3 regions of the Sphingomonas sp. AC449 genome follow, and region 2 is predicted to be linked to each of the others. Evidence: predicted binding sites of a transcription regulator. Region 2 holds the regulator's gene; each other region holds the start of a gene.
The links. Region 2 encodes LexA, which represses DNA repair genes until DNA is damaged. Its sites were predicted from a motif close to GTTCCNCNCTTGTTCT; they were not measured.
Positions count from the first base shown of each region.

Region 1: the regulator LexA is predicted to act here: its motif matches at 6,152-6,167, upstream of AC0CH3_RS03450 (ImuA family protein).
Region 3: the regulator LexA is predicted to act here: its motif matches at 2,717-2,732, upstream of AC0CH3_RS04555 (S24 family peptidase).

Region 1 is NZ_CEEDCZ010000001.1:681,583-688,758, reverse strand. Features, by position in the region: gene AC0CH3_RS03480 (TniB family NTP-binding protein) at 1-121, shown strand, start outside; gene AC0CH3_RS03475 (TniQ family protein) at 122-1,153, shown strand; gene AC0CH3_RS03470 (hypothetical protein) at 1,276-1,620, shown strand; gene AC0CH3_RS03465 (hypothetical protein) at 1,720-2,007, opposite strand; partial or broken gene AC0CH3_RS03460 (error-prone DNA polymerase) at 2,007-4,349, opposite strand; partial or broken gene AC0CH3_RS03455 (Y-family DNA polymerase) at 4,738-5,208, opposite strand; gene AC0CH3_RS03450 (ImuA family protein) at 5,372-6,133, opposite strand; gene AC0CH3_RS03445 (hypothetical protein) at 6,590-7,090, opposite strand.
Region 2 is NZ_CEEDCZ010000002.1:418,873-426,048, reverse strand. Features, by position in the region: gene cobW (cobalamin biosynthesis protein CobW) at 1-733, opposite strand, end outside; cobalamin riboswitch at 871-1,086, opposite strand; gene AC0CH3_RS05550 (HoxN/HupN/NixA family nickel/cobalt transporter) at 1,192-2,181, opposite strand; cobalamin riboswitch at 2,410-2,621, opposite strand; gene AC0CH3_RS05545 (molybdopterin molybdotransferase MoeA) at 2,878-4,062, shown strand; gene lexA (transcriptional repressor LexA) at 4,130-4,843, shown strand; gene AC0CH3_RS05535 (ComEC/Rec2 family competence protein) at 5,181-7,176, opposite strand, start outside.
Region 3 is NZ_CEEDCZ010000002.1:200,153-207,328, reverse strand. Features, by position in the region: gene AC0CH3_RS04565 (autotransporter assembly complex protein TamA) at 1-1,678, opposite strand, end outside; gene AC0CH3_RS04560 (DUF2207 domain-containing protein) at 1,887-2,054, shown strand; gene AC0CH3_RS04555 (S24 family peptidase) at 2,051-2,671, opposite strand; gene AC0CH3_RS04550 (hypothetical protein) at 2,780-2,968, shown strand; gene AC0CH3_RS04545 (hypothetical protein) at 2,965-3,306, shown strand; gene AC0CH3_RS04540 (acyl-CoA dehydrogenase) at 3,374-4,558, shown strand; gene AC0CH3_RS04535 (CaiB/BaiF CoA transferase family protein) at 4,680-5,819, shown strand; gene AC0CH3_RS04530 (sugar MFS transporter) at 5,900-7,176, opposite strand, start outside.

The DNA of each region.
Region 1 (7,176 bases), on a different contig from region 2:
TTGTGAAGCAATCCGGTCTGGGCAGGAATTCGTAGATAACGTACTTATCGACGAACTTCGGTGGATTCCTCCGAGTGAACGTCGCACTGCCGCGGAGCACGTGCTTGGAGTGAGAACGTAAGTGTCTCAACTCCTACCCTGGCGCCCAAAGCCGTTTGATGACGAGCTTCTCTCATCGTGGTTACGACGTGTCGCGTATGGCAACTCATCTAAGCTACATACATTTTGCCATCTGAAGTGGCCCGGCCTTCAAATATGGAACAGGGATTTAGACTCGTTAGGATCTGAGTCTTTCATTAACGACCTTTGTTTGATGACGGGAACGGCTGAAAACCGAGGGCATGCTACATCACTGAGATCTCTGGAAGGTATCGTAATTGATAGACTCAGATTGACCGGCCTCACGCGTTGGATCCTGCCTCTGGGCATCTATCATCGAACCAGGAGACGCTCTGGACAGCAATGGTGCCCTTCCTGCCTAAAAGAAGGAAAGGCTCCATATTATAGAAGGGCGTGGCGATTGGGATTCTCTACGACGTGCTCTAGGCACGGATATGTATTAGCAGATCGTTGTCATCAGTGTGCACAACCAGCATCTCCTCATCGGGGGGAGGACCCATACTGCAACCATTGCTCCACCGATCGTAGGGATCATCCGACGACGTTCGGGGACGCCCTGACACTGCAGCTCGAACATCGCATGCGAGCAATATGGTTAGGCCCGCCCTCCGCCATGCCGGAGCTTGGATGTGGGCACCCGCTCAGCTATTTTGCGCTCGTCCGTCAAATTCTAAGCATCGTGACCTCTAACCCCCGAGCCAGTCGACTCAGGGATGTCGTTTGTCGAGAACATGGCTTAGATTCGGCGCCCCCCCTATTTGAGTCGAAGCTGCCAATGCCTGAGTTTCTTTCGGTTGTTGAACGCCATCGTATGATGGCAATCGTAGCTCGGCTTCTTCAGGGCTGGCCCTTCAAATTTGCCGCGTTTTGTGCGGAAGCTGGGATGTGGCGATCATGGGCCGTCCGAGGCAACTCCGGAGTCCTGCCGTTCGCTTACGATGCAGTTGTTGATACATATTTGACATCACCTGACGCGCCGCCTCGCAAACTAAAGCCCGTGAGCTTACTATCGCGGCCCCACGGTCGTCCTTGAATAGCGATGCAATTCGTGTTCGTAATCGTCCGTGTTGGCGTCGTTCCACGGCTTCGGTCTGAGAAGCTATCACACGCCATGCGAGGTGCCGTCGTTTTGGTTGGCTCCTGATAGGAAGCGGCATGATCGGTTGGGGAATTACAATTTATCGACAGCCGCCGGGGGACTATCCTTTGAGGCTGAACCGTACATCAGTGCTGGCCAACTGGAAGGTTGGGTCAAGAGGTACAATCTGGCTTGATCAACTGGTCGAGCACGGGGAGGCCCAGCTGCTGAAGGCCGGTGGTTATCCCAACCTGTACACCGCGTTGGCGGGGTCGATAGTGCCGCTATTTCTTGGAGAGGTACCTCCAGCAGAGGACGACGTGCCGTGGCGTATGCCACGAGAAATTACTATCAAGCTCGCTGAGCTGGAGCTGTGCCAGGCCGACGAAGTGCTGACCATCACGGCGTGGGATCAGAGCTGAAGGCTGGCCACTGGCCACTGGCCACTGGCCACTGGCGGGGGAGATAACCATTCGCTTACTTGTGAAGCGTGATAACAGTTGCCCAAGGTAATCTTATACTCACGGTTCAGACACCTCTTCGTAACAGCCTGCGCGCCGCAGTTGGCGGACGATCCCGTTGAACGCCGCGGTTACCCCTTGCGCCCTGCCGATCTCGTTTTCCTGCCGGGCGGCGTCCCAATAAAGTTCGAGCGGCCAGCGTTCCGGGCAGTGCGGCAGGAGGCAGCGGAGCGCCAACCGGATCTCGACGACATCGACGCGCGCGTCCGAGCAGCGCGCAACGCCGCCCCGCAATATATGCACCGATAGCGCGATGACAACGCGTTGATGGCGGACGAGCTTGGCCATCAATGAAAGTCGTGAGATTTGAACTTCACGACAGCTTCCGGGTCCATGCCGTCCGCATGGGGCGGCCAGTAAGAGTTACGCGGGTTCGGGTTCCAGCCCTTGTCGCCGCGGTCGGGGGAGCCGGCATGTTTTGCGCCATCACCGCGGCCGGTCCGGTGCAGGAACGACATCTCGCCGACCCGGTGCAGCAAATCCCCATGATCGATGATCCGGTCGCAGATGACGTGGATGACCTCGCCCTCCTTCTGCACCCTGCCCTTCATGCCGATCATCGACGCGGACATGACGGTACGGCGTTGGCGCTCGAACCGATCGGGCCACAGGATGCCGTTGGCGATCCCGGTCTCGTCTTCGATCGTGATGAACAGAACGCCTTTGGCAGACCCCGGCTTCTGGCGAACGAGAATGATGCCGGCGACCTCGACATGGCGTCCATCGCGGATGGTGGCCAGGTCCGCGCATTTGGTTACGCCACGCCTGGCCAGCTCATCGCGGACGAAGGTCAGCGGATGCGCGCGCAGCGAGAGTTGCAGCGCGCGGTAGTCCTCAATCACCTCACGACCGTCGGTCAGTGGCCGTAGTTCGACATCAGGCTCAATCCCTTCCGCGCTGACGGCCTGGTCGGCGCGGTCGGCCGCGGCGAACAGCGGCAACGGCGCTTCGCCGAGCCCCCTCACCTTCCACAAGCCCTGCCGACGATCGGCACCGAAGCTGTGAAAGGCATCGCCGTCGGCGAGCTTCTCGATCGCCGCGCGCTGCACGCCCGATCGCCGCCATACGTCTTCGACGCTCTCGAACGCGGTCAGCTCGCGCGCACCGACGATCTTCGCGCCATCTGCGTTGGACAGCCCGCGGATCTGCCGAAGCCCCAGCCGTACGGCGAGGTACCGCCCGCCATACGGCTCCAGCGTGCAGTCCCAACGGCTTGCGTTCACGCAAGGGGGGCGAACCACGACGCCATGTTCGCGCGCATCGCGCACGATCTGGGCGGGTGCGTAGAACCCCATCGGCTGCGCGTTCATCAGGCTCGCGCAGAACACGTCCGGGTGATGATGCTTCATCCACGACGAGGCGTAGGAGATCTTGGCGAACGACGCGGCGTGACTCTCGGGGAAGCCGTAAGAGCCAAAGCCCTCGAGCTGACGGAAGGTGCGCTCGGCAAATTCACGCGGATAGCCGCGTTCGACCATGCCCCCGATGAGCTTTTCGCTGAAATGGCTGACACCGCCTGTGAACTTGAACGTCGCCATAGCGCGGCGCAGCTGATCGGCTTCGGCTGGCGTGAACCCGGCACCGACGATCGCGACCTTCATCGCCTGTTCCTGGAACAGGGGCACCCCGAGCGTCTTTTCCAGCACCGCGCGCAGCTCGGGCCGTGGGTATTCCGGCTTCTCCAGCCCTTCGCGCCGGCGCAGATACGGGTGGACCATGTCGCCCTGGATCGGTCCCGGTCGCACGATCGCCACCTGAATGACGAGGTCGTAGAAGCGCCGCGGTTTCATCCGCGGCAGCATGCTCATCTGCGCGCGGCTTTCGATCTGGAAGGTGCCGAGCGTGTCGGCCTTCGAGATCATCGCATAGACGTCGGGATCGTCGTCCTGCAGATCGGCCAAACCGACCCGCAGCCCCTTGTCCGCCTCAAGCATGTTGAAGGCGCGGTTCATGCAGCCAAGCATGCCGAGACCCAGCACGTCGACCTTCATGAACTTCAGCGCATCGATGTCGTCCTTGTCCCATTCGATGATCTGCCGATCTTCCATCGCCGCGGGTTCGATCGGGACCAGATCGTCGAGACGGTCATGGGTAAGGACGAAGCCACCTGGATGCTGGCTCATATGGCGCGGTACGCCGATCAGCTTGCGGGCCAGTTCGAGCGTGAGGCGCAGGCGACGATCGCCGATGTCGAGGTTCAATTCGTTGACCTGCTTTTCGCCGACGCCTTCGGCCGACCAGCCCCACACTTGCCCTGCCAATGACGAGGTCAGATCCTCGGGCAAGCCGAGCGCCTTGCCGACGTCGCGCACGGCGCCGCGCGCCCGGTAGCGTGTGACGACCGCGGTCAATGCCGAGTGGTTGCGGCCATAGGTTTCGTAGATCCACTGGATGATCTCTTCGCGGCGTTCATGCTCGAAATCGACGTCGATATCGGGAGGCTCGCGGCGCTCGCCCGATACGAACCGTTCGAACAGCAGCTCGTGCTTGATCGGGTCGATCGAGGTGACGCCGAGCACGAAGCAGACGCAGCTGTTGGCGGCCGAGCCGCGGCCCTGGCACAGGATGCCCCGGCGACGGGCTTCGCGGACGATCGCGTAGACGGTCAGGAAATACGGCGCATACGCCAAGCCCCTTCGCGCGGAGCAGCTCGGCCATGTCGCCGAGCAGATCCTGCATCACCTGCGCGATCGCGTCTGCGGTGACGATCGGTTCGAGCAGCCGGCGCTCGACGACCGGCATGACCTCGTCGGTGCGCGGCGTGATCGGTTCGGCGACCGCGCCGAGGGCTTGATCGAGCCGCGTGATCGCCGCCAGGCCTAGCCGGCGTGCCATAGGCCCGCGTGCGACAGGCAGGAGATCGGCGACGCGTTCGAAGCCGAACTTGCGGGCGGCGACAAGCGCGGTGCCTGCTAGGCGCAAGGCCGCGACCGGTAGGCCGCTGAGCGCGTCGACCGTCCGCCCTGTGGGCACGATCGCGATGTCGGCCGATCCGAACCGGGCAACGGCGTGGGCCGCGCCCGGTGTGTCGGCGACTGCTACGCGTGCCGTGAACCCGGCACGTTGGCAAAAGGCGCGCAGACGCCGACAGAACCGCTCTTCGCCGCCATGGAGATGCGCGCAGCCGGTCAGGTCGAGCCACAGCCCATCGGGCGGCGTGGCAGCTGCGATCGGCGACCAGCGGCGCACCGCGCGCAGTGCGAGCCGGTCCAGCAACGCAGCATCCGCTTCTGTCTCGGACGGTCGGATGTCGAGATCGGACACCAGCGCACGCGCATGGGTCGCGGCCATGCCGATCGTGATCCCCAATGCGGCCGCGCCATCGCAGGCAGCTACCACCTCTTCGCGCCGGCCAACCTTGCCGACCAGCGCGAGCGGCGCCCGGTGGAACGCAGCTACGGTCGCCGCGACCCTGTCGTGACTGTCGGCTTGCGCAAACCCATGAAACGGATGGTTCGCCGCCTCCGATCGTCGGCCAAGTTCACGCATGGGTGGTTTCGCATGCGCGGGCAGCGCTGCGATCTCACCTTCCACATCCTGCCTGGTTGGCATGTCGGTACGAGCCCACCGCGCACCCGGCCGCCACCCGCCGCCCCGCGGTACCGAACACGCACCGGGATCGTCGTCGACGGGAAGCTGAAGGGCTGGCCGCTCAGGCCGCCGCGTAGCGTGCCGGTCCAGCCGTCTCAGCCGCTCGATGGCCAAGTGCGGCAGGAACAGCGAGACAACCCGTCTCATCGCAGCCCTCCAAAATCATCGAAAATGCTTCGCCGCCACGCTGCCGTGCGACCTCGACCTGCCACCGCGATCGGCCGACGCCGGCAACACCGAGGCGCTCGGATGACGCACTGGCGATCCGCCAGCGCGTCCAGGCCGCAGACGGCTCGGCGAGCGGATCCTGGTCGCGATTACGTCTGCGTCGCAGGATGAGAACGGGAATGTCGGCGTCGGCCGCGACCAGTTGCAGGCGCCGGGTCGCCACCATCGACATCCGGCTAACCTCGGCGATCACCGCCGACGGCGTTCCATCGCGCACCGCGTCTTCGACGACGGCCAGCAAGGCTGCATCGTCACGGGGTTGTGCATGGATCAGGTCGGCAGGCGATAGCCCCGCCTGCTCCAAGCCCGGCGCATAGAGATCGTTGCGACAGCTCACCCACAGCACCGGTCCGCCTGTATGCGCCGCTTCTCGTGCGGCGATGCCTGCGAGGAACAGCGTTGCTGCGGCATCGTCGACCATCGAACAACTTTGTGCGGCGACCTCGTGCAGTGCGCCGGCGCGAAGGCCTCTGCTCGCGAGGCGATCGTCGAGCGCAGGGATGCCGAACGGCATGATGCGGTGATCCACAACCGGCGTTGCGATTGTCCGCAGGTGGGCGATGGTTGTCGGCAGGGACTCGAGGGCGGTGATCATGATGTCTAGACTCTACCTGTTCCCTTTATGTTCCGTTACTAGAACCGTTTGGTCAAGCGTCAGACTCGAGACTCATGTGGATAAGGTTCCAGCTACTGACGCTGCGAAGCACGTTTTGCTATGGGCTGCGGAGCTGGGCTAACGCCCTTGCGAATATGCAAACGACGGCCGTTGGACATGGTGATCGGCGTGCGGAATCCGGCCCGTTTCCCGCGCAGTCGTACCTTCGTCAGTAACCCTGTCGTCGAGCTCGGCAGGGAATGAATTTGGCCACAACCTTCTGCCAAGTGCATGAAATGCAATCCAGATTAGACAGATTTGCATTCGCCATTGCCCTGCCTGGCGGATACCAAGGTGACGCCTTTCAGGCATCCTCTCCTAAAACTTCCCGGGTTGCTTTTGGCGGCCCCTTTTTTTGCCCGGACGCATCCGGCACAGCGTTTCCGGTGCTCCGAGCTACCGGACGTTCGCGTATAGCGATCGGCTGTCATCGAGCATGCTGATGGGTGTCGGGGTGATCCAGTCCGCCCCCCGCATCGGATATGGGCCGTAGAACAGATCGCCGAGCGCACGCCGGTAATGCGCGTTCATCCAACGTCGACGGCGATGCTCAGGACCATCGTAAATCATGTGGCAGCGCTGGCAGAGCGCGGCCAACTGGTGAAGCGCGCTGTCGCTAGGGTCGTGATTGAGATGTGCGCAGGCCAGCACCACCGGTGTCCATTTACCTGAATCGAGGATGTTCTCGGTCGGTCGGCGAACACGTCGGCCGTCGCCGTTACGCCAATACGACCGGCTCCTGTCCCACCAGCGTCCGTCGCCCAGGTGGAAGACCCGTTGCCCATGCGGGCGCCCGCAATGTTCGCAGCGTCCGCCTGCCCGCACGAAGCGGACCAGATGCGATAGCTGCGGCCAATCGATCGGGTACAGGAAGACATGTTCGGGGCGGATCGGCATCGGTGCTGTCCACCAACATCATCGCTACCCGTATGTCTAGCGACGCACTGGCCGTTTTATGTTCTTGCTATGTCCTACGGGTAATC
Region 2 (7,176 bases):
CGATATCGTCCTCCGCCGCCGCGCCCAGCCCCAGGATCACGCGCGGGTCGATCACCCCGTCGGTCAGGTCGATCACCGGCAGCGGCCGTGCCGACTCCGCCGCGATCACCGTACGCGCCCTCGCCACGCCCTCGGGCCCGGCGAGATCGACCTTGGTGAGCAGCACCAGATCCGCGCACGCCAGCTGGTCCTCGAACACCTCGGACAGCGGCGTCTCGTGATCGACGCTCGGATCGGCGGCGCGCTGCGCATCGAGTGCGGCGAGATCGGGCGCGAACCGCCCGGCCGCGACCGCCTCGGCATCGGCGAGCGCGATCACGCCGTCGACCGTGATCCGCGAGCGGATCGCGGGCCAGTCGAACGCCTTGAGCAGCGGCTTGGGCAAAGCGAGCCCCGACGTCTCGATCAGGATATGGTCGGGCCGCGGGTCGAGCGCGAGCAGCGTCTCGACGGTCGGGATGAAATCATCCGCGACGGTGCAGCAGATGCAGCCATTGGCCAGCTCGACGACGTTCTCGGCCGGACAATCGGGAATCGCGCAGCCCTTCAGGATGTCGCCATCGATCCCGAGCGTGCCGAATTCATTGACCACCACCGCAAGCCGCCGCCCGCCCGCATTACGGATCAGGTGGCTGATCAGCGTGGTCTTGCCTGCCCCCAGGAACCCGGTGACGATCGTGACGGGAACCTTGGCCAGGCTCGGGGGGGCCGGATTCGGCTGGATATCGGACATGCTTGCTCTCCACGGCGTCGGAACGACGGCCACGGACAGACGCACGTCCGCAGCCACACGCACGCACGACCTTGCGGCCGCACATGTTCGTCGCTCAGACGGGTTACCGTGCCGCGACCATCCCCTGGATCAAGGCAAGAGCGACCATAACGCTGGCAGGTCTCCTGGCTCGCGGGTCAAAGCTCGATGCACGCCTTCCCAGGTCCGCGACCCAGTGGCTGCCCCCGCGCTGGAGGGCCCGTGCGTCTCGCTCACCGCTTACAGTTGCAGGGACAGCCGCGGCATTGGGAGCAAAGCCCCCGCACCGCATTCCCATTCAAGCCCCGAAGGGCACCGGCGCGATCAACGAGGATCGGTAGAACCAATCCTCGAGGACCAACTTAGAGCAATTCGCAAAGGCTGCCAATGCACATCGCCCTCACAATCCTCCCCCTGGCGGGGGAGGATCAGCGAAGACCCTACCCCCGCACCACCTCGATCTCGTCGAACCGCTTCCACCGATAGATCGCAAAGCTCAGCACCCAGCACGCCACGAACAGCGCGATGATCGCGAACCCGAGCCCGTTGAAATTCTCCCCCAGCGCGGCAGCAGCGTCCCACACGCCGCCGCTCAGCCCCAGCTTCGACCCGATCAGCGCCAGCGTCTCGATCCCCCCGATCGCGATCGCGACGATCGCCGAGATCAGCGTGATCGTGATGTTGTAGTACAGCTTGCGGATCGGCTTCACGAACGCCCACTCGTACGCGCCGAGCATCACCACCCCGTCGGCGGTATCGACCAGCGCCATCCCCACCGCGAACAGCACCGGCAGCACCAGCACTGTGCCGATCGACAGCCCGTCCGCCGCCTGGCTCGCGCTTAGACCAAGGATCGCCACCTCGGTCGCGGTGTCGAACCCCAGCCCGAACAGGAACCCGAGCGGCGCCATGTGCCAGCTTTGCGTCACCAGCCGGAACATCGGCCGGAACAGCCGCGCGAGCAGCCCGCGGTTGCCGAGCAACAGGTCGAGATCCTCCTCGACATAGGCTCCACCGCGCCGGACGTGCCCGAACGTCCGCCACACCGATCGCAGGATGATCAGGTTCATCGCCGCGATCGTGAACAGGAACAGCGCGGAGATCATCGTCGCGACGACGCCGCCGACCTGCTTGAACGCCTCGAACTGCGACAGCGCATTGGCGGTCAGCGCGATCGCGACCGCGGCGATCAGGACAATCCCCGAATGCCCGATCGCGAACCAGAATCCGACCGCGATCGGCCGCTGCCCCTCCTGCATCAGCTTGCGCGTCACATTGTCGATCGCCGCGATATGGTCGGCATCGACCGCGTGACGCAGACCAAGCCCCCAGGCGAGCAATGCGGTTCCGAGCATCAGCGGCTGTGCGTGGAACAGCGAGAACGCCCACCCCCACGCGGCGATGTTCGCGGCGACCAGCATCGCGAACATCACACCCACACGCTTACGCACGGAGCCTCGCACCGGTCGTTCGATCGTCAAGCTCGTCATGTCTACCCCCCGGCGTCCGACGCGGGCGGGGGCCTGCCGCGCGAACGGCCGGGACGTGCGCCGGCCGGACGCCATGAGCGGCCGGCACGCGTCGCCGATGCGGCCCCAGCCACATGGTCGTCGCTCAGACGGCGCAGGCCGTGCCTCGGTCACCCCCTGGACCGGGACAAGAGCGACCAGACGCCGGCAGGTCTCCTGGCTCGCGGGTCAAGGCTCGACGCACACCTTCCCAGGCCGGTGGCCCAGTGGCTGCCCTTTTTGAGGGGGCGCGTGCGTGTCGCTCGCCGCTTACAGTTGCAGGGACAGCCACGGCATTGGGGCGAACCCCGCACCGCATTCCCATTCAAGCCCCGAAGGGCACCGACGCGATCTGTGCCGATCCGGGTTGCGCCGGATCAGCCAATCCAGGTTAGCGCGCTTTGCCGCGGCTGACGACAGGATTTGCATGCGGCACCGTCGCGCACCGCGATCCGCAACGTCTCGGCGGGTCGGAACGTTATCGCACCATCGCCACCCGTAACGCGGCCCGCTATCCCCGTCCGCGGGGTCATACGAGTAGCCGCCTACCCCCATTTGCCTCCAGCCCCCGTATCCATCCCCCTGCATCCTTTCCCACGCCTGCCCACCGGAGCCTTCATGCCCCCTCTCGTCCCCGTTGCCGAAGCCCAGGCCCGCCTCTTCGCGATGGCTGCGCGCGTTCCTGCCGAGCATGTTCCCCTGCGCGCTGCGATCGGGCGCTGGGCGGCGGAGGATATCGTCGCGCGCCGGACCCAGCCCGCGACCGACCTTTCGGCGATGGACGGCTATGCGATCCGCTTTGCCGACATGCCGGGGCCGTGGCGCGTGATCGGCGAAAGCGCTGCGGGCCGCTCCTTTGCGGGCATTGTCGGCGCGGGCGAGGCGACGCGCATCTTCACTGGCGCGGCGATGCCCGCCGGCGCGGACACGGTGCTCGTCCAGGAAGAGGCCGCGCGCGACGGCGACCGCCTGTCGCTCGATGGCGAAGGCCCCGCGTACGAAGGCCGCAACACGCGCCGGAAGGGCCTCGACTTCGCCACCGGCACGCGGCTGATCGCCCAGGGCGACCGGCTGAGCCCGGCCCGCATCGCCGTTGCGGCAACCGGCGGGCATGGCGCGCTCCCCGTCGGGCGGCGCCTGCGCGTCGCGGTCGCCGCGACCGGCGACGAGCTCGTCCCCGCCGGTTCGACCGAGGATCCCGTCCCTTTGCCCGAATCGAACGGCATCATGCTGGCGGCGCTGCTCGCCGATCTGCCCGTCGACATCGTCGATCTCGGGATCCTGCCCGACCGTCTCGACACGCTGCGCGACGCATTTGCGGGCGTCGACGCCGACCTGCTCGTGACCACCGGTGGCGCGTCGGTCGGCGACCATGATCTTGTCCGCCCCGCGATCGAGGCGGCAGGCGGCAGCATCGACTTCTGGCGGATCGCGCTTCGCCCGGGCAAGCCGATGATGGCGGGGACGCTCGGTCGGACGATGCTGCTCGGCCTGCCCGGCAACCCCGTTTCCGCCTTCGTCACGGCGATCCTGTTCGTCCGCCCGGTCGTCGCGCACATGCTCGGCGCGCGCGATCCGCTCCCGCAGACGACGCACGCGCTGCTCGGCGAGGATCTGCCGCCGAACGAGTCGCGCACCGACTACATGCGCGCCGAACTCCGCGACGGTCGCGCCTATGCCTCGACCATCCAGGACAGCTCGATGCTGCTCACGCTCGCGCGGTCGACCTGCCTGATCGTCCGCGACGGCGACGCGCCCGCAGCGCGTGCGGGCGACTCGGCGGAAATCCTCATCATCGCCTGACGGATCGCTTGACGCCGGCCATTGTGTTCCATAGAAGTTCCTCGTCTGTTCCGGACGGAGAACCGCTATGCTCACGCGCAAGCAGCACGAGCTTGTCTGCTTCATCAACGATCGCCTCGCAGAGACGGGCGTTTCGCCCTCGTTCGAGGAGATGAAGGACGCGCTCGACCTGAAATCCAAATCGGGCGTCCACCGCCTGATCAGCGCGCTCGAGGAGCGCAATTTCATCCGCCGCCTGCCGAACCGCGCGCGCGCGCTCGAAATCCTGCGGATGCCCGAGCGCCCGGACATGCCCGCGACGAAATCGGCTGCTGCCAAGGCCACGCCCCCGGCCGCTCCGGCAAACGCCGAGCCGTCGCCCAGCGTGCGCCCGGCGCATATCCCGGTCGCCGCGAACGACGTCGTCGAGATTCCGCTGCACGGGCGGATCGCCGCAGGCGTGCCGATCGAGGCGTTCGAAGGCAGCTCGATGCTGGCCGTCCCCGCCGCCCTGCTTGGCTCGGGCGAGCATTATGCGCTCGAGGTGTCCGGCGATTCGATGGTCGATGCGGGAATTCTCGATGGCGACTATGCGCTGATCCGCCGCACCGAGACCGCCCGCGACGGCGAGATCGTCGTTGCACTGATCGAGGACAGCGAGGCGACGCTCAAATATTTCCGCCGCGAAGGCGCGATGGTCCGGCTCGACCCCGCCAACCGCTCCTATGATCCGCAACGCTACGCCCCCGCGCAGGTCCGTGTGCAGGGCAAGCTGTCGGGCATCCTGCGGCGTTACGACTGACTATGGGGTCCCCAGGAAGGTAGATGACGAAGCGGTCGACTCCCTCCTGCCCTTATCGACAGACGTCAGGACCGGGAAAGAAGAGCGCCTCACTCCAACTCCGGATCTGACTTACCCCCGTCATCCTGACGAAAGTCAGGATCCAGGGCCAAGAGCGTCGTCCCGTACGTCCCGGATCGGCAAACCTGTCGGCGAGGGCCCAGGCTCGATGCGGGAGCCGGAACTGATCCAGCCCGCACGATACAGCAAAGCCATTACGGCCAACGGTCCACCCGCCAGAAAATCTCGCCAGTAGTAACGCGAGCGCGTTGCCATCCCGCGCGTCAGTGCGCTCCGCTTACGACCAGGACCGGACCCGACGCCCGGCCTCGTGACCGAACCGCCCCGCGGATCGTTCGAGCGTCGGGGGCATACGCCAGGGATGCCGATCACCGGGTTCGAGGACCGTCGCCACCCGCCCAGTCCGCAACGTCAGCGCGACACCGCCGGTATGTTGCAGCGTCGACCGGTCAAGCCTCAGCCACCGCGGCTCGCACTTCCTTGGCAGCCCCCGTTCGCTGACGACGATATCCGCCGCGCGACACGCGGCGACGAGGTCGGCGATCGGCACGCGATACATGCTGCGCGTCGCCAGCACGCGCCAGCGTCGCCCGTCTGCCACGACATCCGTCATGCACAGGTCGCGGCTGCACCGCGCATCGGGCTGATCCGCCAGCAGCAACGGCTCGCCGTCGACCCCGCCATTTTCCGCCAGCGTATCGCGCACATACGCCCCCGCCCGGTCGCGCAGCAGCGCCAGCCCCGCCGCCGTCCGCACCGCGACGTGCCGCCCGTCGCCGGTTACCAGGATATCGGGCGGCGGCGTCGTCAGCGCCCAGATCGCGCCGATCGCGAGCGGGATCGCACCCAGCCGCCGCCAGCGCGTCCGCCAGACCGCGATCCACAGCCCGCCGGTCACCATCGCCGCGAACGCCGCGTCGGGCATCGCAGGCAGCGATCGGACCGCGCCGGGTGCCGCGGCAACCCGGCGTGCCAGCCAGAGCAGTGCGTCAAGCGGCAGCTGAACGAGGGGCCAGACGATCCCGCCAACCCCGACCCCGTCGAGCAGGAGCGCCAGCGCCTCCAGCGGCATGATCACGAACGTCGTCAGCGGGATCGCGACGATGTTGGCGAACGCGCCGTAAACGCCCGCCTTGTGGAAGTGATAGACGGCGATCGGCATCAGCGCGATCTCGACGACCAGCCCGGTCAGCAGCAGCGATCCGAGCCCGCGGGCGACCCGCGCCAGACGCCCCTCTTCGTGCGCACCGAAGAATTCCCGGATCGCAGGATGTTCGTGGAGCGCGATGATCGCCGTGATCGCGGCGAACGACAACTGGAAGCTTGGCCCCGCGGCAGAGTCCGGGCGCACCAGCATCACGCACATCGCCCCCGCCGCGACCAGCCGCAACGTCATCGCCTCGCGCCCCATCGCCAGCGCCGCGAGCACGAGCAGCGCGGCAACGCAGGAACGGATCGTCGGCACCTGGCTGCCCGTCAGCAACGTATAGCCGATCGCAGCGGCGGCCCCCGCCATCGCCGCGATCAGCGGCAGCCGGACGTGGCGCGCCAGCCAAGGGAACAACGCGAGCAACCGCATCACCACGAGCATCGTCGCCGCGACCGCCGCGGTGATGTGCAGTCCGCTGACCGACAGGAGATGCGCCAGCCCGGCACGGCGCATCGCCTGCGAATCCGCGTCGCTGATCGCCCCGACATCGCCCGTCGCCAGCGCCGCGGCGATCCCCCCCGCACTCCCCGTCAGCCGCGATTCGATATGCTGCGACAGCGTCACGCGTATCCCCGCCCCGCGACCGCTCGGCACGATCACCCGGACCGGCGCGAACCCCCTGCCGGTCGCGCCGATCTCCGCGAACCACGCGACGCGGGCAAAGTCGTAGGCGCCCGGAACGGCCGGCAACGCGGGCGGCATCAGCCGCGCGCGCAGACCGATGATCGCACCACGCCCGAGCGGCGTCGGCATGTCGTGCTCGGCGAGGTTGACGCGGATCCGGTAGGGCAATGCCACCGGCCGCCCTTGGCCATCCGCGCCCGCACCGTCGGGCAGCAGCGTCAGACGCACGAGTTCGCGGTCGACCAGCGGCTCGATCGATTCGACCCGCGCCCGGAACGTGGCGAAGGCCGGGCCGCCAAGCACGGGTCGCGCGACGCTGTCCGATCTCAGCCAGGTCAGCCCGAGGCCGAGCCCCGCGGCCAGCGCCCCGATCGCGAGCGCGCGCGCCGCGCGCCCGCCCTGCCCAATCGCCAGTCCCGCCAGCGATATCGCCGCCAGC
Region 3 (7,176 bases), 220 kb from region 2:
AGAAGCGCCGCGACGGCGCCACCTCATCGCGCGGTGCCCCCACGATCGTCCCGAGGCGCGTGCGCCCGGCGATGACGATCCCGTCCCGCACCGTATGGTACACGCTGGCATCGACCTGCGTCCGGGCATAGCCGAACACCGAGCCCTGGAACGATGCCTCCGGACTGAGCCGGCCACCAAGCCGGAACCCGCGCGTCGGATTGAGCAGGTCGTTGGACCCGTCATAGTTCAAGCTGGTCGGGAGCGCGCCAATGAAGAAGGTCCGCCGCCTCGGGTCGCCGGTCGTGACGATCACGTCGCGCTCGTCAGAGGCGACCAGTTCGGCACCGAGCGACCAGGTCCAGGTTTTCTGAAAGAAGATGTTCGTCTGCCGCTCGACGCTGCCGGCGAGCGTGAAGGTGCGCGCGTCGAAGGCGTCGCGATTGATGTGCACCGCCGAAACCTGCGCGGTCAGCACGCGGTCGCGCGCATGAAAATTGTTGCGGCGATAGACGATCGACCCGAGTTGCTCCTGCGTGCCGATCACGCTGCGCAGCGTCAGCGCACCCTCGGGCGGGAACAGGTTGCGGTGCGTCCAGCTGACCTCCGCACGCGCGCCCTCCCCCGTTCCGTAGCCCAGTTCACCCGCGATGGTATGCGGGGGCGCGGGGTCCAGCTTGACGCCGATATCGACGCTGTCCGCGGTCGCGCCGGCGATCGGCCTGACCTCGACCGAGGATACCAGGCTCGTCTGCACGAGCGCGCGACGCAGGTCGTCGAGGTCGTTCGCATCATAGGGCTGGCCGGGCGAGAATCGCGCGATCTCCTGGACATGACCGGCGTCGAACACGCGGTTCCCGGGCAACGCGACGATCCGGCCGAACCGCTTGGCACCGCCGGGAACCACCGACAGGTCGAGCGTTGCGGTCCTGGTGGCATGGTCGACCACGATCGCCGAGTCCCCGACCTTGGCGAACGGAAAGCCCTCGCGCCCGATCTGCGTCGTCAGTTGCGCCTCGCCGGCCACGATCGCGTCCGAATTGACCGGGTCATCGGCCTTGACCCCGAACGCCTTGGCGAGTGCCGGTGCCTTGTCCCCGGCCGCCGCGAGCCCGTCGATCGTGACGCCCTTGAAGACATAGCGCGTACCGGGTTCCGCGGAGACGATCACCAGCGGCTTGGCGCCGGGTTCGACCCGCGTCGACACGCGCGCATCGTAATAGCCCTCCGCGCGAAGCAGGCTGTTGAGCAGATCGGCGTCCTCACGCGCACGCCGGTCGAGCTGCGCGGCATTCGCGACCTCGCCGTCATTGGCGTTGAGCGTCGACAATTGCCTGAAGCGCAGTTTCAACAGCGTGTTGTCGATGCCGTCGATACCGTCGAGTCGCCACACATAGCGCGCCTCGGCCACCGCATCGGTGGTCGTCGCGATCGTCACCGGATCCGCAGGCGACGCCGCGAGGTCGGGCCACGCCACGCCGATATCGGGCATCGCGTCGAGCGGCGCATTCGGATCGAGCGCAACCTGTCCGGCCGGATCCTGCACCCGTGCGGTGCCGGCGGGCGTGCCCGTGGCCGGTACCGCGTCGCGCGCCGACGCCGCTGTCTGCGCGACCGCAACGGACGTCGCGGTGAAACCGGGTACGACAAGGATGGCGGTGGCCGTGCCGAGCCGGACCCACCCGAAGCGGAACACCATGACCGCGTCCTAGCCGGGCTTCCGTCCGCGCGACAGTCATTCGTGACGCATTTTCGCCACGTTTCATCATGGAGCTTCGGAAACTTGGCGGGCGATCAATCGATTAGGACAGCTGCGCCGGGTTGCGTGCCGCCAGCCCCCCGGCCGAGTCCCCCGTCACGTCGATAGCAAGCTGGTATCGCGCACGATGTCGTGGCAGGCACAGCCTATGTCTGAAAAACGTCCCAGTGCCGCCGGCGGCGCCCTCATTGCGCTCGGTATTCTCGCAGGTGCCGCGATCGGATTCGCGATCGGGCAGGCGACACCCGGGCTGCTGATCGGGACTGCGATCGGTGTCGCCGCGGCGGTCGTGATCTGGATGCGGGACCGCCGCTAGTCGGGCTCGCGCATCTGCCAGACGACACGGCCGATCACGACGACGTCACCGGCGGGCACCGCATCCGCCGCCGGATTGTCGCTCGTCACCGTCAGCGTGCCCCGCGATGTCGCGACACGTTTGACCATCACGAGATCGCCGATCCTGACGACATAGGGAGCCCCGCGTGACCGTGGTGCGCGGTCGGCCGTGTCGACGACGATATGGTCGCCGTCGCGAAACCCCGGCTCCATCGAGCTTCCCCTGACGCGGATGATCGCGGCCTTGCCGTCGCGCAAGCCAAGCCGGCGCGCGAGTGCGCGATCGATCACGTCGGTACCGACGACGACCTCGTCGTCGACGAGGGTACCGGGGCCGGCCGACGCCCGTACTGCCAGCCGCGCGATGCGGAACCCCGCCGCCTCGACGGTATCGCCCCCCAGAATGGCCTCGGCCACGCCGAAATATTGCGCGAGCATCCGGCGATCGCCCTCCGCCAGTCGCCGTGGCGACCCGCGCTTCACGAACTGCTGCAGATAGGCCGCGTTACGCCCGATCATCGCCGACAAGGCTGCAAGGCTGTCGCCGCGCGCCTCGGCGAGGACCGCCAACGTTTCCCGGGGATCTGCGTTCGGCATGCACAACCATAGCATAGGAAAAATCCTAGACAAGCCGCGCTCAAAAGAACAAAGAAGGAACATCAGCGAATCCAGTGGGGATCGCGTCGAAAACCGGAGGGCAGGCGGATGGATGTGCTGATGAGGATAGACGAGTATCTCAGAGTGGCCGGAATGCCGCCCACCACGTTCGGACGGCTGGCTGCGCGCGATCCGCGGCTGGTCCGGGATCTGCGTCGCGGTCGCAGGCCGCGCCCGCCGATGATGGCGCGCCTGCAAGGCTTCTTGAACCGTCATCACGCCGGCCATCAGGCATGAGGATGGAAGAGATCCGCCGCCCCGATGCCGGGACGCTGTTCACGCGCGCGCTTCGCAGCGAGGCGACCACCGCGGGCCACGCGATCGGCGTCACGGATATCGCGAGCCGGTGCTGGTCGAGTGCGACCTTTACGGGGGACCAGATCCTGCTCAGGATCGTCGTCGCGTCGCCGACGCAGGATGGCATACCCGGTATTCTATCCTGGCTGTCGACGCTTCCCGAAGCCGCTTTCTGCCTGCGCGGGCATATCGTTGTCGATCTGGCAATCGACTCATCCGTCGTGATCGGCGCGGAAGTGCACGCAACCATCGCCGTGCTCACACTGATCGACGTCTAAACGCCCGCGTGGGGCTGGACTTTCGACCGCCGAACCACGAAGTCAGCGGTCAACGAAGGAGATGACGATGGCCGGGATGGGCAAGTTCGACTGGGCAGATCCGTTCCTGCTCGACGATCAGTTGAGCGAGGACGAGCGGATGATCCGCGACAGCGCGAAGGCCTATGCCGACGACAAGCTCGCGCCGCGGATCATCGACGCGTTCCAGCACGAGCATACCGATCCCGCGATTTTCCGCGAGATGGGCGCGCTCGGGTTGCTCGGACCGACCATCCCCAAAGAATATGGCGGCGTCGGCGCGTCGTACGTGGCCTATGGTCTGGTCGCGCGCGAGGTGGAGCGGATCGACTCGGGCTATCGCTCGATGATGTCGGTGCAGTCGAGCCTTGTCATGTATCCGATCAACGCGTTCGGCTCCGAAGAACAAAAGAAGAAATATCTGCCCAAGCTCGCGACGGGCGAGTGGATCGGCTGTTTCGGGCTGACCGAGCCCGATGCCGGCTCCGATCCCGGCGGCATGACGACGCGCGCGAAGAAGACGGCCAATGGCTATGTCATCTCTGGCGCCAAGACGTGGATCTCAAACTCGCCGATCGCTGACGTGTTCGTCATCTGGGCGAAGTCGGACGAGCATGGTGGCGGCATCCGCGGCTTCATCCTCGAGCGCGGTATGAAGGGGCTCGAGACGCCCAAGATCGAGGGCAAGCTGTCGCTCCGTGCGTCGATCACCGGCATGGTGATGATGGACGAAGTCGAGGTCGGCGAGGATGCGCTGCTCCCCGACGTGCAGGGGCTGAAGGGGCCGTTTGGCTGTCTCAACCGTGCGCGCTACGGGATTTCGTGGGGCGCACTCGGCGCCGCCGAATTCTGTTTCCATGCCGCGCGGCAATATGGCCTCGATCGCAACCAGTTCGGCACGCCGCTCGCCGGACGCCAGCTTTTCCAGAAGAAGCTCGCGGACATGGAGACCGAGATTGCGCTCGGGCTGCAGGCGTCCCTGCGCGTCGGGCGGCTGATGGACGAGGGCCGGTTCGCGCCCGAGATGGTCTCAATCGTCAAGCGCAACAATGTCGGCAAGGCGCTCGACATCGCGCGGATGAGCCGCGACATGCACGGCGGCAACGGGATTTCGGGGGAGTATCAAGTGATGCGCCACCTGATGAACCTCGAGACCGTCAACACGTATGAGGGCGCGCACGACGTCCACGCGCTGATCCTCGGCCGCGCAATCACGGGTATCGCGGCGTTTTGAGAGCGGCCAGCGCACCGTCCCCTACACCCGTCACCCCAGCGAAAGCTGGGGTCTCCCGCGGCAGGCACGCCCGCTGCTACGGGGATATCCCAGCTTTCGCTGGGATGACGGGCGTTTCGGCATGGTGAAGGACACCCCCCTCGCCGGGCTGAAAGTCATCGAGCTCGCCCGCATTCTTGCCGGCCCCTGGGCAGGCCAAGTCCTCGCCGATCTCGGCGCCGACGTCGTCAAGATCGAGAGCCCCGCCGGCGACGACACGCGCAGCTGGGGCCCGCCGTTCATCGAAAACCCCGACGGGACCCGCGACGCCGCCTATTTCCACGCCGCCAACCGGGGGAAGCGCTCGGTCGTCGCCGACTTCACCACCCCCGAAGGCCAGGCGCTCGTCCGCGACCTGATCGCCGACGCAGACGTCATCATCGAGAATTTCAAGGTCGGTGGGCTCGCCAAATACGGGCTCGACTACGCCAGCCTCGCCGCGGTCAACCCACGGCTCGTCTATTGCTCGATCACCGGCTTCGGGCAGGACGGCCCCTATGCCCCCCGCGCCGGCTACGACTTCATCGTCCAGGGCATGAGCGGGATCATGGACCTGACCGGCGAGCCCAACGGCGCCCCGCAGAAGATTGGCGTCGCCTTCGCCGACATCATGACCGGGTTATATTCCGTGATCGCGATCCAGGCCGCGCTCGCGATGCGCGAGCGGACCGGCAAGGGTCAGCAGATCGACATGGCGCTGCTCGACACGATGACCGGCGTGCTCGCCAACCAGGCGATGAACTGGTTTGCCAGCGGCGTCTCGCCGACGCGCGTCGGCAACGCGCACATGAACGTGTGCCCCTATGCCGTCTTCCCGACGAGCGACGGCTGGTTCATCCTCGCGGTCGGCAATGACGGCCAGTTCCGCCGCTTCTGCGACGCGATGGCGCTGCCCGAGATGCGCGACGATCCGCGGTTCGCGACCAATGCCGGGCGGCTCGCCTTCAAGGACCTGTTGTTCGCGGGGATCGAGGCGGCGACCTCGCTGGTGCCCAAGCTCGCGCTGCTCGCGCGGCTGGAGGCCGTCGGCGTCCCCGCCGGTCCGATCAACACCGTCGCACAGGCGTTCGACGATCCGCAGGTGATCGCGCGGGGCATGCGTGTAGATGCCAAGCGACCAGATGGCTCAACCGTACCGGGGCTCCGCACACCGATACGCTTCTCCGACGCCGATCTCGCGACCGGCCGCGAGGCGCCGACGCTCCCCCGTCCGTCATCCTGACGAAAGTCAGGATCCAGAGCCAGTTGCGCTAGCGGTCGTGGCTCTGGATCCTGGGTCAAGCCCAGGATGACGCGGAGGCGTCAGGCGACCGCGGTCACCGGCTTGCGCGCATACAGCCCGTACGCCAGGATCAGCGCATAGCAGATCGCCGGGAGCAGCAGCGCGAAGTGCAGGCTGCCCGACGTATCGGCCAGCATCCCCGTCAGATACGGGATGATCGCGCCACCGACGATCGCGGTGGCGATCACGCCCGACCCTTCGGCCGCACGCTTGCCGAGACCTTCCGACGCCAGCGCGAAGATCGTTGGGAACATCACCGCGTTCATCAGGCCGATCGCCAGCAACGCCCAGCCCGACGTCGCGCCCTCGGTGTTCGCCGAGATCAGGATCAGCGCCAGCGTCCCCGTCGCGACGCCCGCGAGCACCTTGCCCGGCGAGACCTTGTTCAGCACATACGCGCCGATGAACCGGCCGACGAGCGCGCCGCCCCAGTAGAACGGCACGTGCTTGCCCGCCGCGACGTCGCTCAGCCCCATGACGCTCGGCTGCATCAGATAGTTCACGATCAGCGACCCGACCGCGACCTCGGCACCGACATACAGGAAGATGCACGCCGTCCCCATCGCGAAGCGCGGGCGCTTGAGCAGCGTAAAGGCGTGGAAGATGCTGCCGGTCTGCTCCTGCTCTTCGTTGAGCCGGTTGCGCCTCGTCCATACGACCGCGGCGACGACCAGCAGCGCGATCGCGAGGCCGATATAGGTGTGGACCACCGTCCGCGACGATTCCGTCCGGTACGCGTCGAGCGCGGCGCCGGTGAGCTTGGAGGAGTCGACCGTGGCCAGCCCGCCGAGGATCAGCGCCGAGCCGACATAGGGGAAGATGGTGGTGCCGAGCGAGTTGAACGCCTGCGCGAACGTCAGCCGGCTCGACGCCGACTTGGGATGACCGAGTGCGGAGATCAGCGGGTTCGCCACGACCTGCACCACGGTGATGCCGGCGCCGAGCACGAACAGCGCGAACAGGAACATGCCGAAGCTCGCCTGCCCCGCCGCCGGGATGAACAACAGGCACCCCGCGGTCATCGTCACGAGACCGATCGACGCGGTGCGCATATAGCCCGCCTTGCGCACGATCGCCGCGGCGGGGATCGAGAACAGCGCATAGGCGAGGAAGAACGCCGACTGGACCAGCATCGCGGTCGCGTGGTCGAGCGTGAACAGCTCCTTCATCTTCGGAATGATGATGTCGTTGAGCGAGGTGATGCCGCCGAAGATGAAGAACAGCGCGAACACGAACACGCGCAGATCGGGCGCATCATAGCCGTGGCTGGCATCGCCGTCGGCGGCATGGCCATGCG